3 regions of the Salipaludibacillus sp. HK11 genome follow, and region 3 is predicted to be linked to each of the others. Evidence: a T-box and tRNA genes for the amino acid it is inferred to sense, from the RefSeq annotation. Region 3 holds a T-box; the other regions hold tRNA genes.

Region 1 (4,269 bases), 2.1 Mb from region 3:
CTTAACCCAACATCTCACGACACGAGCTGACGACAACCATGCACCACCTGTCACTCTGTCCCTCGAAGGGGAAAGGCTAGTCTCCTAGCTGTTCAGAGGATGTCAAGACCTGGTAAGGTTCTTCGCGTTGCGTCGAATTAAACCACATGCTCCACTGCTTGTGCGGGCCCCCGTCAATTCCTTTGAGTTTCAGCCTTGCGGCCGTACTCCCCAGGCGGAGTGCTTAATGTGTTAACTTCGGCACTAAGGGCATCGAAACCCCTAACACCTAGCACTCATCGTTTACAGCGTGGACTACCAGGGTATCTAATCCTGTTTGCTCCCCACGCTTTCGCGCCTCAGCGTCAGTTGTAGGCCAGAAAGTCGCCTTCGCCACTGGTGTTCCTCCACATATCTACGCATTTCACCGCTACACGTGGAATTCCACTTTCCTCTCCTACACTCAAGTCTCCCAGTTTCCAATGACCCTCCACGGTTGAGCCGTGGGCTTTCACATCAGACTTAAGAGACCGCCTGCGCGCGCTTTACGCCCAATAATTCCGGACAACGCTTGCCCCCTACGTATTACCGCGGCTGCTGGCACGTAGTTAGCCGGGGCTTTCTCGTGAGGTACCGTCAAGGTGCCGCCCTATTCGAACGGCACTTGTTCTTCCCTCATAACAGAACTTTACGATCCGAAAACCTTCATCGTTCACGCGGCGTTGCACCGTCAGGCTTTCGCCCATTGCGGATGATTCCCTACTGCTGCCTCCCGTAGGAGTCTGGACCGTGTCTCAGTTCCAGTGTGGCCGATCACCCTCTCAGGTCGGCTACGCATCGTTGCCTTGGTAAGCCATTACCTTACCAACTAGCTAATGCGCCGCGGGCCCATCTCGTAGTATGAGGATTGCTCCCCACTTTTACATTCAAATCATGCGATTCAAATGGTCATCCGGTATTAGCTCCGGTTTCCCGGAGTTATCCCAGTCTACAAGGCAGGTTGCCCACGTGTTACTCACCCGTCCGCCGCTCATTCCACAAGCGTCACCCCGAAGGGATCTGCTTGCTTCCTGCGCTCGACTTGCATGTATTAGGCACGCCGCCAGCGTTCGTCCTGAGCCAGGATCAAACTCTCCGATAAAGTATGATGACTTTTCATCAAGTTTGATGTCCATGACATCAAAACCAAACTTTCGTCTGGCGTTTCTTGCTTGGTGTTACTTTGACGGGATATTTAAAATATCCCACTTCGCTTGGCTTTTTGTTTAGTTTTCAAAGGTCAGAATGATGCATTGTTATGGTGGGCCTGAGTGGACTCGAACCACCGACCTCACGCTTATCAGGCGTGCGCTCTAACCAGCTGAGCTACAGGCCCTAAAGCAACATTAATTACTATAACATGTAATAAAATAATAATGCAATAGTTTTTTGAAATAATTTATTGGAGCGGGTGATGGGAATCGAACCCACATCATCAGCTTGGAAGGCTGAGGTTTTACCACTAAACTACACCCGCAGATAAAATTGCACTTACTTTTCTAGTAAAGTAATTATGGTCGGGAAGACAGGATTCGAACCTGCGACCCCTTGGTCCCAAACCAAGTGCTCTACCAAGCTGAGCTACTTCCCGACAGTTATTTAAAATAAACGGCGAATCAATTCAATGTAGATTGAATTTAAATGGTGCGCCCTGAGAGATTCGAACTCCCGACCTTTTGATTCGTAGTCAAACACTCTATCCAGCTGAGCTAAGGGCGCAAAAAAATGTTTTGGTGCGGTCGAGAAGAGTCGAACTTCCACGGGATTTCTCCCACTAGGCCCTCAACCTAGCGCGTCTGCCATTCCGCCACGACCGCTCAAACATAGCAACTCTTAGTTTCAAATTGAATTTGGTACGGGTGAAGGGACTTGAACCCCCACGTCCGAAGACACTAGATCCTAAATCTAGCGCGTCTGCCAATTCCGCCACACCCGCATATTTATGGCGGTCCCGACGGGATTCGAACCCGCGATCTCCTGCGTGACAGGCAGGCATGTTAACCGCTACACCACGGGACCATAAATATAATATATTCTATTAAAATGGTGGAGGATGACGGGCTCGAACCGCCGACCCCCTGCTTGTAAGGCAGATGCTCTCCCAACTGAGCTAATCCTCCACGTTTTCATTTATATAAATTCACTTCATTATCGAGTAATGATATATAGTAAGTTTTAAAAACAATACAATATCTATTAAACAAGAATTTGGTGACCCGTACGGGATTCGAACCCGTGATACCGCCGTGAAAGGGCGGTGTCTTAACCACTTGACCAACGGGCCATAAAAAAGTCACTGGCGGAGAAGGAGGGATTTGAACCCTCGCGCCGCTCACGCGACCTACACCCTTAGCAGGGGCGCCCCTTCAGCCACTTGGGTACTTCTCCTTAATGGCTCCACAGGTAGGATTCGAACCTACGACCGATCGGTTAACAGCCGATAGCTCTACCACTGAGCTACTGTGGAATAATGGTTTATTAACAAAAGCTAAGAATCTCTTCGTCACCCTTGTTCTTTCAATCCTTCACTTACGTCTGTGTAAGCTGCAGCCTTTCTTTTTCTTGCTTCCTCGGCCTTTTTATTTCTTATTAATAAATGGTCTTGAACTCAAAAAGAAATCAGCCAATTCTCTATGCTAAAACTGTCACCGTATCAAACAAAATACTAACTATTTTGTTGTTAACGACGTACTAAATTTTAGCCTATTGAGTAAATAATGTCAACAGCTTTTAACGTCATCCTTTTGTAAGCGACTTTTATACTTTAACATATTGAAAAACCACCGTCAATCTTTTTCTAGTGTCATACTTTTTATTTTTTCTATCCTACCTTTACACTTCCCACAGACATATCTTTTCGTATTAAACCTACGCCTTCTGTGAAATTCCACTCCACATTTTTTACAGCGATAGAGATGCATCGTCTTTATTTGATTATGACTATTAGGGATTGTTTGGCAATGACGACTTCCCCCTACTTTTGCTAACAAATATTTAAAGTCATTATCTTTGTGTTGATATCCTTTTCCTTCTATATGTAAATGATAATGGCACAGTTCATGTTTAATAATCTTAACTAACTCATCTTCACCATGATGTTCTAATTGTTTTGGATTAATTTCAATATGGTGACTATGCAATGAATATCGCCCACCTGTTGTTCGCAATCTTTTGTTAAAAAAAGCAGTATGCTTGAATGGCTTATGAAAAAACTCTTCTGATAATCTTTCAGTTAGTAATTGTAACTGCTCGTCAATCATTAATTACACTTCCTTCATAAACAAAATCATCTCATCTTTTTCATTCGATAAAAGTTTTACTAACTTAGACAACTATATCAACATACACTGTTAATATTACAGCGGTTCAGTCTTTTAGAACAACAATAAAAACAGAAGGGAGGAATAACCTTGCCGTCTTGGTTAAAATCACAACTGCAAGAGGCATATGATAGAAGGGACTTAAGAAGAATTCTCGTACTAAACCAATGTTGGTTTTATTATAAAAACTCAAATATAAGTTCTGATTAATTTAATAGTTTTAGATATACCTAATAATTAGAAATTTTTCCATTCATATAGTATCTAGTATACATTATAAAAATCGTATTTTCGCCTTCAAGCCCTATGCTTTTTAGTCAATTCATTACCGTTACAAAATATTCAAAAAGAAGTCACGCCCAACATTCCGTTTGGATGGTGACTTCTTTTGTCTTTACTGCTCTTTAGGCTGAAGCATCGTTAAAGCGACTCGACCTTTTTTTAAATCTACATCTTCGACCCAAACCGTTACAACGTCTCCAACAGAGACAACTTCCATCGGGTGTTTGACGAATCGATTAGCAAGTTTTGAAATATGAACCATCCCATCTTGCTTCACACCAATATCGACAAAGGCGCCAAAATCAACGACGTTCCGAACCGTCCCTTCCAATTCTATGCCTTTTGACAAGTCTTCCATTGATAACACGTCTGTTTTTAGCAGCGGTTTTTGTACATCGTCACGAGGATCTCTTCCTGGACTTGATAGCGAATCAAAAATATCTCGTAACGTTGGTAATCCAATGTCATATTTTTCGGACATTTCATTGACATTCACTTCCGCTAGTTTATTTTTCACTTCTGTCGTTCCGATTTGCTCTAAAGAAATATCTAACTCTTTCATGATCTTTTTCGTTACTGGATAACTCTCAGGATGGATCGACGTTTGATCGAGCGGCTGCTCCCCACCAAGTATTCGAATAAAGCCTAC
Region 2 (4,269 bases), 2.5 Mb from region 3:
TTTGGGCACTGTCTCAACGAGAGACCCGGTGAAATTATATTACCAGTGAAGATGCTGGTTACCCGCGACAGGACGGAAAGACCCCATGGAGCTTTACTGTAGCTTGATATTGGATTTCGGTACAGCTTGTACAGGATAGGTAGGAGCCTTGGAAACCGGAGCGCTAGCTTCGGTGGAGGCATTGGTGGGATACTACCCTGGCTGTACTGGAATTCTAACCTCGAACCGTGATCCGGTTCAGGGACAGTGTCTGGTGGGCAGTTTGACTGGGGCGGTCGCCTCCTAAAGAGTAACGGAGGCGCCCAAAGGTTCCCTCAGAATGGTTGGAAATCATTCGTAGAGTGCAAAGGCATAAGGGAGCTTGACTGCGAGACATACAGGTCGAGCAGGGACGAAAGTCGGGCTTAGTGATCCGGCGGCACCGTATGGAAGGGCCGTCGCTCAACGGATAAAAGCTACCCTGGGGATAACAGGCTAATCTCTCCCAAGAGTCCACATCGACGGGGAGGTTTGGCACCTCGATGTCGGCTCGTCGCATCCTGGGGCTGAAGTAGGTCCCAAGGGTTGGGCTGTTCGCCCATTAAAGCGGCACGCGAGCTGGGTTCAGAACGTCGTGAGACAGTTCGGTCCCTATCCGTCGCGGGCGCAGGAAATTTGAGAGGAGCTGTCCTTAGTACGAGAGGACCGGGATGGACACACCGCTGGTGTACCAGTTGTTCCGCCAGGAGCATCGCTGGGTAGCTACGTGTGGAAGGGATAAATGCTGAAAGCATCTAAGCATGAAGCCCCCCTCGAGATGAGATTTCCCATCACGCAAGTGAGTAAGATCCCTCAGAGAAGATGAGGTTGATAGGTCTCGTGTGGAAGCATGGCGACATGCGCAGCTGAGAGATACTAATCGATCGAGGGCTTAACCAATGCTTTGATTCGAAGACGATTCATTCATATACCATCGTTATCCAGTTTTGAGAGGTCAATATGACCGATCAATTTCATATGTCCAGTGACGATCGCGGAGAGGTCACACCCGTTCCCATGCCGAACACGGAAGTTAAGCTCTCCAGCGCCGATGATAGTTGGGGGATCTCCCCCTGTGAAAGTAGGACGTCGCTGGGCTTTACCTTTAGTATCACCTAAAATGATGAAGAGATTTGTCGTTTGTTGCCAAAATATTATTATTCCACAGTAGCTCAGTGGTAGAGCTATCGGCTGTTAACCGATCGGTCGTAGGTTCGAATCCTACCTGTGGAGCCATTTTTATGGAGAGCTGTCCGAGAGGTCGAAGGAGCACGATTGGAAATCGTGTAGGCGGTTTTATCCCGTCTCGAGGGTTCGAATCCCTCGCTCTCCGCCAGAATATCCGGCCCGTTGGTCAAGTGGTTAAGACACCGCCCTTTCACGGCGGTATCACGGGTTCGAATCCCGTACGGGTCACCAATAATTCATTGTAAAGTGGATTATTAAATAGTGCGGGATTGAAAGAACATTGATAATATGGAGGATTAGCTCAGTTGGGAGAGCATCTGCCTTACAAGCAGGGGGTCGGCGGTTCGAGCCCGTCATCCTCCACCATAGAACTAACTATAAATGTTATTAATACTATTAACGCGGGGTGGAGCAGTCTGGTAGCTCGTTGGGCTCATAACCCAAAGGTCGGTGGTTCAAATCCGCCCCCCGCAACCAATTTTAATAAATAATATAAATAATAAATATCAATATATTTCTAAGGTCCCGTGGTGTAGCGGTTAACATGCCTGCCTGTCACGCAGGAGATCGCGGGTTCGAATCCCGTCGGGACCGCCATTTTTTGTATGAAAAATAAAAAATTGAGTGAAATATTAAGTGAAAGATCAAACACTACGAAATGATGAAAAAACTTATGTAGAAATTATAATTTATCGTATTATATAAGGCTCAGTAGCTCAGTCGGTAGAGCAACGGACTGAAAATCCGTGTGTCGGCAGTTCGATTCTGTCCTGAGCCACCATCTTTTGAGTGCTGGCCTAGCTCAATTGGTAGAGCAACTGACTTGTAATCAGTAGGTTGGGGGTTCAAGTCCTCTGGCCAGCACCACTGTAATTTTCTTGACTAATGAAAATTTATTTTGTAACATTTAAATTAGCTCTTTATGGAGGGGTAGCGAAGTGGCTAAACGCGGCGGACTGTAAATCCGCTCCTTCGGGTTCGGCAGTTCGAATCTGCCCCCCTCCACCATTTATCCAATAATTTACAATATTAAACTATACTTAGGGGCATAGTTTAATGGTAAAACGAAGGTCTCCAAAACCTTTGATGCGGGTTCAATTCCTGCTGCCCCTGCCAAATATAGAGTATGGCGGTTGTGGCGAAGTGGTTAACGCACCGGATTGTGATTCCGGCACTCGTGGGTTCAATTCCCATCAGCCGCCCCATTTATACATAGGGCTATAGCCAAGCGGTAAGGCATCGGATTTTGATTCCGTGACCCGCAGGTTCGAATCCTGCTAGCCCTGCCATTTTTATTTAATTAAACAATTTATTTTCTGAATTATATATTATAATTTTGATAAGTCAATATTTTATTTATTCTTAAAACTAATAGATTTTATTTTTTATTCACTATGTGTTGCTAAAGAAGCTTATGCTTATCTTTTTTGCGGAAATAGCTCAGTGGTAGAGCACCACCTTGCCAAGGTGGGGGTCGCGGGTTCGAATCCCGTTTTCCGCTCCAGACGGCGGCATAGCCAAGTGGTAAGGCAGAGGTCTGCAAAACCTCTATCACCGGTTCAAATCCGGTTGCCGCCTCCAACTTTATATTAATTTTTGTTCTTGTATTGCCGGGGTGGCGGAATTGGCAGACGCACAGGACTTAAAATCCTGCGGTAAGTAATTATCGTGCCGGTTCAAGTCCGGCCCTCGGCACCATTTTAGATATTAAAATATTTTTAACACGTCCTATTTTGCCGGTGTGGTGGAATTGGTAGACACGCAGCACTCAAAATGCTGTGGGTTCGTCCCGTGCCGGTTCGACTCCGGCCACCGGTACCATCTACATAATTTACGTTAATTTTATGAATTACAGTTTACTCTTAAATGTTGACAAATCAACGTTTAAGAGTTTTTTTGTTTTCAAAGAAAACGATATAAAATGAATTTCTATTTACAAACTTGGTAATCAAAAAGATAACCCCTGAAAAAGAATCTATTCCTTTTCGGAGTGTGTGTATGATAATTTTATGTTTTTTTGTAATAAGAGCCTTAGTTGATATATCCGATAAGACAAAATAAATGATGGAAATTAAATAACGTTTATATATTTTTTAGAAATATTACAAGAAGTCATTATGGATAGCATCGCACCATAATCAACAGAGAAAGCTATTTCGTCACCTACTCGCAAGTTTGTTCCTTTTGCATCGACAACAGTATGATCACTGCTCGATCCAAGGATAACCACGTCTAACAAAGGTGTTAAACCAGAAATAAGTACATCTTGAAAACCGACTCCAAGGATGGCTCTTCTCATAATTCCGCGATCTTTAAATTCTGGTGTTATTCCTAATGTATTCTGTGCAATTTCACCATATGGAACAGATGGTTTTATTTTTGATTCGATAACTTCCGCCACGAAGGTAAAGGCGTCTGTATACAAACCTGGTATAGGCATCCTCGAGAGTGTTTCCCGTCCTAATAGGATGGATTCTCCAACTCTTAAATTGTTTACTTCTCCAGTATTTTCAGTGTTGACAAACCAATTGTAATTGGCTGAATTCCCACCAGAAATGCGAGTGAGTGAAATCGTTGGATTAATTTTTTGTATTTTTTGAGCAATAGAGGTTAGGTGATTCATTTTATCTTCCGTTGGTTTAACTCCTCCAAAACAAGCAAAATTACTCCCTATCCCGACTATTTTAATATTGGAAAGTGCTAATACATCCTTTACAATATCATCGATATCATCTGGTAGAATACCTTCTCTTAAATCGCCCATCTCTATCATCAAAATAATTTTATGAATTTTATTTTGAGTTTTTGCGGAATCATTGAGGCTTTTTATAACTTCTAGTTCCGTATTTAAACTAATATCAGCGTGCATAATGACAGCGTCAATTTCACTTAATCCAGGGATTCTTAATAGGATAAACTCCGCTTCAATATTGGCTTCACGCATTTTCTGAATACTAGATATTTTTGAATCACCAATTGATTTAATACCCATTTCAACATAAACTTTGGCAATTTCAATTTGACCGCATACACCTTTTACAACACCTGTCATTTCAATTCCCT
Region 3 (4,269 bases):
CTCTAATTGAGCAAGTACTTCGCTAGAATTTGCTTTTACATAAAGGGTGATTTGTTTGCTCATTGGTACATTTAATTCTGATCGTGTGTTTCTGACAGAGCGAATAATTTCTTGTAATAGCTGCATATCTTTCACTGCTTGGCCATTCGTTAACTCTACTTTTTTCTCAGGCCAAGAAGCGACCGTAATAGAATCTCCTTTGTGAGGTAAGTGCTGCCAAACTTCTTCTGTTATAAAAGGCATGAACGGGTGCAATAGACGCATCGTTTCATCGAGCGCATAAGCTAGCACTGAACGTGTTGTGTGTTTAGCTTCTTCATCTTCACCGTTTAAAGGAAGTTTCGCCATTTCAATATACCAGTCGCAGAAATCGTCCCAAATGAAGTTGTAAAGTGAACGACCCACTTCACCAAATTCATAGACATCAATCATTTTCGTTACGTGGTCAATTGTTTCTTGCAGTCTCGTTAATATCCACTGATCAGCAATCGACTTCTTACCTGATAAATCAATGTCGTCAACCTTTAGCCCATCCATGTTCATTAAAGCAAATCGAGACGCATTCCAGATTTTATTACCAAAGTTCCAGTTTGCTTCAACTTTTTCCCAGTAGAAACGAAGATCATTTCCTGGTGAACTACCTGTGCTTAAGAAGAATCGCAGCGCATCTGCTCCATACTTATCAATAACATCCATCGGATCGACACCATTTCCAAGCGATTTACTCATTTTTCGTCCTTCACCATCTCGCACAAGTCCATGAATTAATACGTCTTTAAATGGACGTTCACCTGTAAAGTGCTGTCCTTGAAAAATCATTCGCGCAACCCAAAAATATATGATGTCGTAACCGGTGACAAGCGCATCTGTCGAGTAAAAACGCTTAAAATCATCCGCTTCTTCATTTGGCCACCCCATCGTCGAAAAAGGCCAAAGCGCTGAACTGAACCACGTATCCAATACATCTTCATCTTGCTCCCAATTTTCGATATCATCAGGCGCTGTTCGGCCTACATAAATCTCCCCCGACTGTTTATGGAACCAAGCTGGTATACGATGACCCCACCATAATTGTCTTGAAATACACCAGTCGCGAATATTTTCGATCCAATGCATGTAAGTCTTTTCAAAACGGTCTGGAACAAAGTTAACTTTGCCATCGCCTTTTTGCAGTTCAATCGCTTGTTCTGCAAGAGGGCCCATTTTTACAAACCATTGCGTTGATAAGTAAGGTTCAACAACTGCTCCGCTTCGTTCTGAGTGCCCAACACTATGAGGGTGTTCTTCGATTTTGAATAGAATGCCCTCGTCCTGTAAGTCTTTGACAATCTGCTTGCGACATTCGAAACGATCCATCCCCTGATATTTCCCAGCGTTCTCATTCATTTTCCCGCCTTCATCCATCACAAGAACACGCTCTAAATCATGACGATTACCAATTTCAAAGTCATTTGGATCGTGTGCTGGAGTTATTTTCACGGCACCAGAACCAAATTCCATGTCAACGTAATCATCGGAAACAATGGAGATTTCTCGACCTATGATCGGTAGTTTTACCTTTTGTCCAATCAAGTGTTTATAGCGCTCATCTTCCGGATGAACAGCGACTGCCGTATCTCCGAGCATCGTCTCAGGTCGAGTCGTCGCAACTTCAATGTGACCTGATCCGTCTGCGAGTGGATACTTCATATGATAGAAGCCACCTTGAACATCTTTGTAAATAACTTCAATGTCTGAAAGGGCCGTCTTTGTGTCTGGATCCCAGTTAATAATATACTCTCCGCGATAAATTAAACCTTCTTCATACAGCCGAACAAACACTTCACGAACTGCATCAGATAATCCTTGATCCAATGTAAATCGCTCACGGGAATAATCAAGTGAGAGCCCCATTTTCGCCCATTGCTCACGAATAAAATCTGCGTATTCTTCTTTCCATTCCCACGACTTCTCAACAAATTTCTCTCTTCCTAAGTCGTAACGTGATACACCTTGCTCCTTCAGCTTTCCTTCTACTTTTGCTTGAGTTGCGATACCCGCATGATCCATCCCAGGAAGCCACAGTGTATCATACCCTTGCATTCGCTTCACGCGAACAAGAATGTCTTGGAGTGTCGTATCCCAAGCATGACCTAAATGGAGCCTTCCTGTTACATTTGGCGGGGGAATCACAATCGTATAAGGTTTCTTGTTTGGATCACCAGTGGCTTCAAAAAATTTCCCGTTTATCCAATAAGGATACCATTTGGCCTCTGTTGCTTGTGGATCGTATTTCGATGGCATTGATATTTCTTGTTTTTCTTCAGACATATCAAATTCCTCCTTTTAATTGTTTCATTATTTTTGACATACAAAAAGCCCCCACTCGTCAAAGGACGAAGGGAGCTGAATCCTCGCGGTACCACCTTTGTTTACAGCTCGTTTAAGTCACGCGAAAAATAAATCATCCTGAACTGAACACTCAAAGCGCTAACGGGGCTGATCCGGTGATTACTACTGCACGAAATAACACTACCCTTTTTCATACTCGTTCATAATCACAACTCCAGGGCGACTTTCCACCTTTCCCTCCAAGAAAACCTTCCAGCAAGTGCAATTACGCTGCACTGGTTCTCCTCTCTAATGGGTTCGAGATGTACTCCTCCCTTTCAACATCTTTCAAATAATTATAAGTTATCCTAAAAAGATACAGAGAAATTTCAACTTCTCTATCCTCGGAACGGCTTGTAGCTTCAAGTCTCTCTCCTCATTCGTGAGGATAATCTTATGAAAAACAAGCTTATGTAACTCTTATTATACATTATGCTCCTTCATAGTTTACCTTTTTTGTGCAAGAGAATCAATAGTAGTCACTCATCTTTCCTTCGGAGCGACTTTTTTTATCACTGGATCAATTTCTCTCCTCCTCTTTTGTTTAGGATAGACATTTCTCTTGCATTCTTATACACTATCTTGATTTTATTGCATAGGTTAGAGTAACCCTTCTGGAAAGGAGCGCTGATCAATGAGAAGATTTTCTCACCACAAATTCTCTCGTTCCATGAGAAGAAGATTTCCAAAAGCTAAGGTTCATTGGCGAATGCGAAGAATCGTTGATATATTTTATCAACTATTGCTTCCATTGATCATTTTTCAACTTATTCGAACATTAATTATTCCAACCACGTTTGATGTCATTTTACTTACTGTTTTCGTTTCCCTTTACCTGCTATATTGGAAAGGCTAAAAATATAAAAACGGATCACAATTGTGAACCGTTTTCTAGCGTTCAATCTTCTTCTTTAAACACGGCGTTCATGAATCTATAAATCCGATTCATTGTTAATATTCTTCTCTCCAACTGCATCACCATGTGAAGCTCAGATTTTGTGCGATCTGGATGCTGGTAATGATCAATCATTTGATAGATATTTTCAGGGAACGCCAAATAGCTAATAAACAAATGCCGTTCTTCATCAAAAAATGCAAAGTGTTTTTCGTAAATATTCAACCAATGTTGGCCTTCCACTTCATCCCAAGGACGAGTTTGAAAAAAATGGCGGAACAACAAAGCTAAGTCTCTTGCTGGTGTATCAAGCACTGCTTTTTCGAAATTCAGAAAATGGGCTGTTCCATATTCATCAAAGCTTACGTGACTTCTATTTGGTCTTCCATGACAAAGTACACTACGAAAGTTCTTTTTCTCCTTTGCTTTGTCAAGCCAGAGTTGTAAATGTTTTTCTGCTTGCTGAGACATGGATGTAATCCGTTCAAAATGAGTGAGTAACGTCAATTCAAATGGTGAATAATACGTGTGTTGCTCGATGCTATCTACATATTTTTCTACCGCTAACCTCCTCGTATCCCATCTTGTTTTCAATGACTGAAAAGAATCATCTAACGACTCTTCATTGCCATCTTGAGTTTTTTCCGTTAATCCATGCAATTTCGATAACTCTTCGATTAGAACTTCTTCCGGCTGAACCGGGTGTCGAAACTGACGATGATCCTCGTACCAAGGCATTAAATAATAGGTGAAATAACCATCAGTTACTGCATAATCCCCGTACTTTGTTAGTAAAACAGGAATAAAAAAAGGGAATCCAATTCGCTCTAGTCTACGAATTACGTAAATAAACCAATCTGTTTCGCTTCGATTCATCGTAGTCTTTTTTAGCGCAAAAGTCCCTTGATTCGTTTTTACTTTTAATACTTTTCCAAACGACTCGATTTGATTGGAATAGAGATCGTATTGAAACAATATTGCACCAGTCTCATGTTGATTTGTGA

Evidence for each region. A T-box is a leader RNA that pairs with one kind of tRNA and senses whether it is charged. The one in region 3 lies ahead of ACM26V_RS10565 (valine--tRNA ligase), so its partner is inferred to be a tRNA-Val.
Region 1: it has a tRNA-Val gene. The T-box ahead of ACM26V_RS10565 (valine--tRNA ligase) is inferred to sense a tRNA for this amino acid. The anticodon was not compared.
Region 2: it has a tRNA-Val gene. The T-box ahead of ACM26V_RS10565 (valine--tRNA ligase) is inferred to sense a tRNA for this amino acid. The anticodon was not compared.

Annotation. Positions count from the first base shown of each region.
Region 1 is NZ_CP181045.1:4,266,346-4,270,614, reverse strand. It holds rRNA gene ACM26V_RS20345 (16S ribosomal RNA) at 1-1,120, opposite strand, end outside; tRNA gene ACM26V_RS20340 (tRNA-Ile) at 1,278-1,354, opposite strand; tRNA gene ACM26V_RS20335 (tRNA-Gly) at 1,422-1,495, opposite strand; tRNA gene ACM26V_RS20330 (tRNA-Pro) at 1,533-1,609, opposite strand; tRNA gene ACM26V_RS20325 (tRNA-Arg) at 1,661-1,737, opposite strand; tRNA gene ACM26V_RS20320 (tRNA-Leu) at 1,750-1,835, opposite strand; tRNA gene ACM26V_RS20315 (tRNA-Leu) at 1,870-1,954, opposite strand; tRNA gene ACM26V_RS20310 (tRNA-Asp) at 1,962-2,037, opposite strand; tRNA gene ACM26V_RS20305 (tRNA-Val) at 2,063-2,138, opposite strand; tRNA gene ACM26V_RS20300 (tRNA-Glu) at 2,228-2,302, opposite strand; tRNA gene ACM26V_RS20295 (tRNA-Ser) at 2,316-2,406, opposite strand; tRNA gene ACM26V_RS20290 (tRNA-Asn) at 2,411-2,485, opposite strand; gene ACM26V_RS20285 (SprT family protein) at 2,805-3,278, opposite strand; gene cmpA (cortex morphogenetic protein CmpA) at 3,429-3,548, shown strand; gene ACM26V_RS20275 (Tex family protein) at 3,733-4,269, opposite strand, start outside.
Region 2 is NZ_CP181045.1:4,819,511-4,823,779, forward strand. It holds rRNA gene ACM26V_RS22755 (23S ribosomal RNA) at 1-918, shown strand, start outside; rRNA gene rrf (5S ribosomal RNA) at 1,000-1,116, shown strand; tRNA gene ACM26V_RS22765 (tRNA-Asn) at 1,180-1,254, shown strand; tRNA gene ACM26V_RS22770 (tRNA-Ser) at 1,262-1,354, shown strand; tRNA gene ACM26V_RS22775 (tRNA-Glu) at 1,363-1,437, shown strand; tRNA gene ACM26V_RS22780 (tRNA-Val) at 1,497-1,572, shown strand; tRNA gene ACM26V_RS22785 (tRNA-Met) at 1,607-1,683, shown strand; tRNA gene ACM26V_RS22790 (tRNA-Asp) at 1,728-1,803, shown strand; tRNA gene ACM26V_RS22795 (tRNA-Phe) at 1,912-1,987, shown strand; tRNA gene ACM26V_RS22800 (tRNA-Thr) at 1,998-2,073, shown strand; tRNA gene ACM26V_RS22805 (tRNA-Tyr) at 2,131-2,214, shown strand; tRNA gene ACM26V_RS22810 (tRNA-Trp) at 2,249-2,322, shown strand; tRNA gene ACM26V_RS22815 (tRNA-His) at 2,336-2,411, shown strand; tRNA gene ACM26V_RS22820 (tRNA-Gln) at 2,421-2,495, shown strand; tRNA gene ACM26V_RS22825 (tRNA-Gly) at 2,636-2,710, shown strand; tRNA gene ACM26V_RS22830 (tRNA-Cys) at 2,714-2,787, shown strand; tRNA gene ACM26V_RS22835 (tRNA-Leu) at 2,816-2,904, shown strand; tRNA gene ACM26V_RS22840 (tRNA-Leu) at 2,942-3,027, shown strand; gene ACM26V_RS22845 (alanine/ornithine racemase family PLP-dependent enzyme) at 3,278-4,269, opposite strand, start outside.
Region 3 is NZ_CP181045.1:2,121,729-2,125,997, forward strand. It holds gene ACM26V_RS10565 (valine--tRNA ligase) at 1-2,310, opposite strand, end outside; T-box leader at 2,369-2,661, opposite strand; gene ysxE (spore coat protein YsxE) at 3,269-4,269, opposite strand, start outside.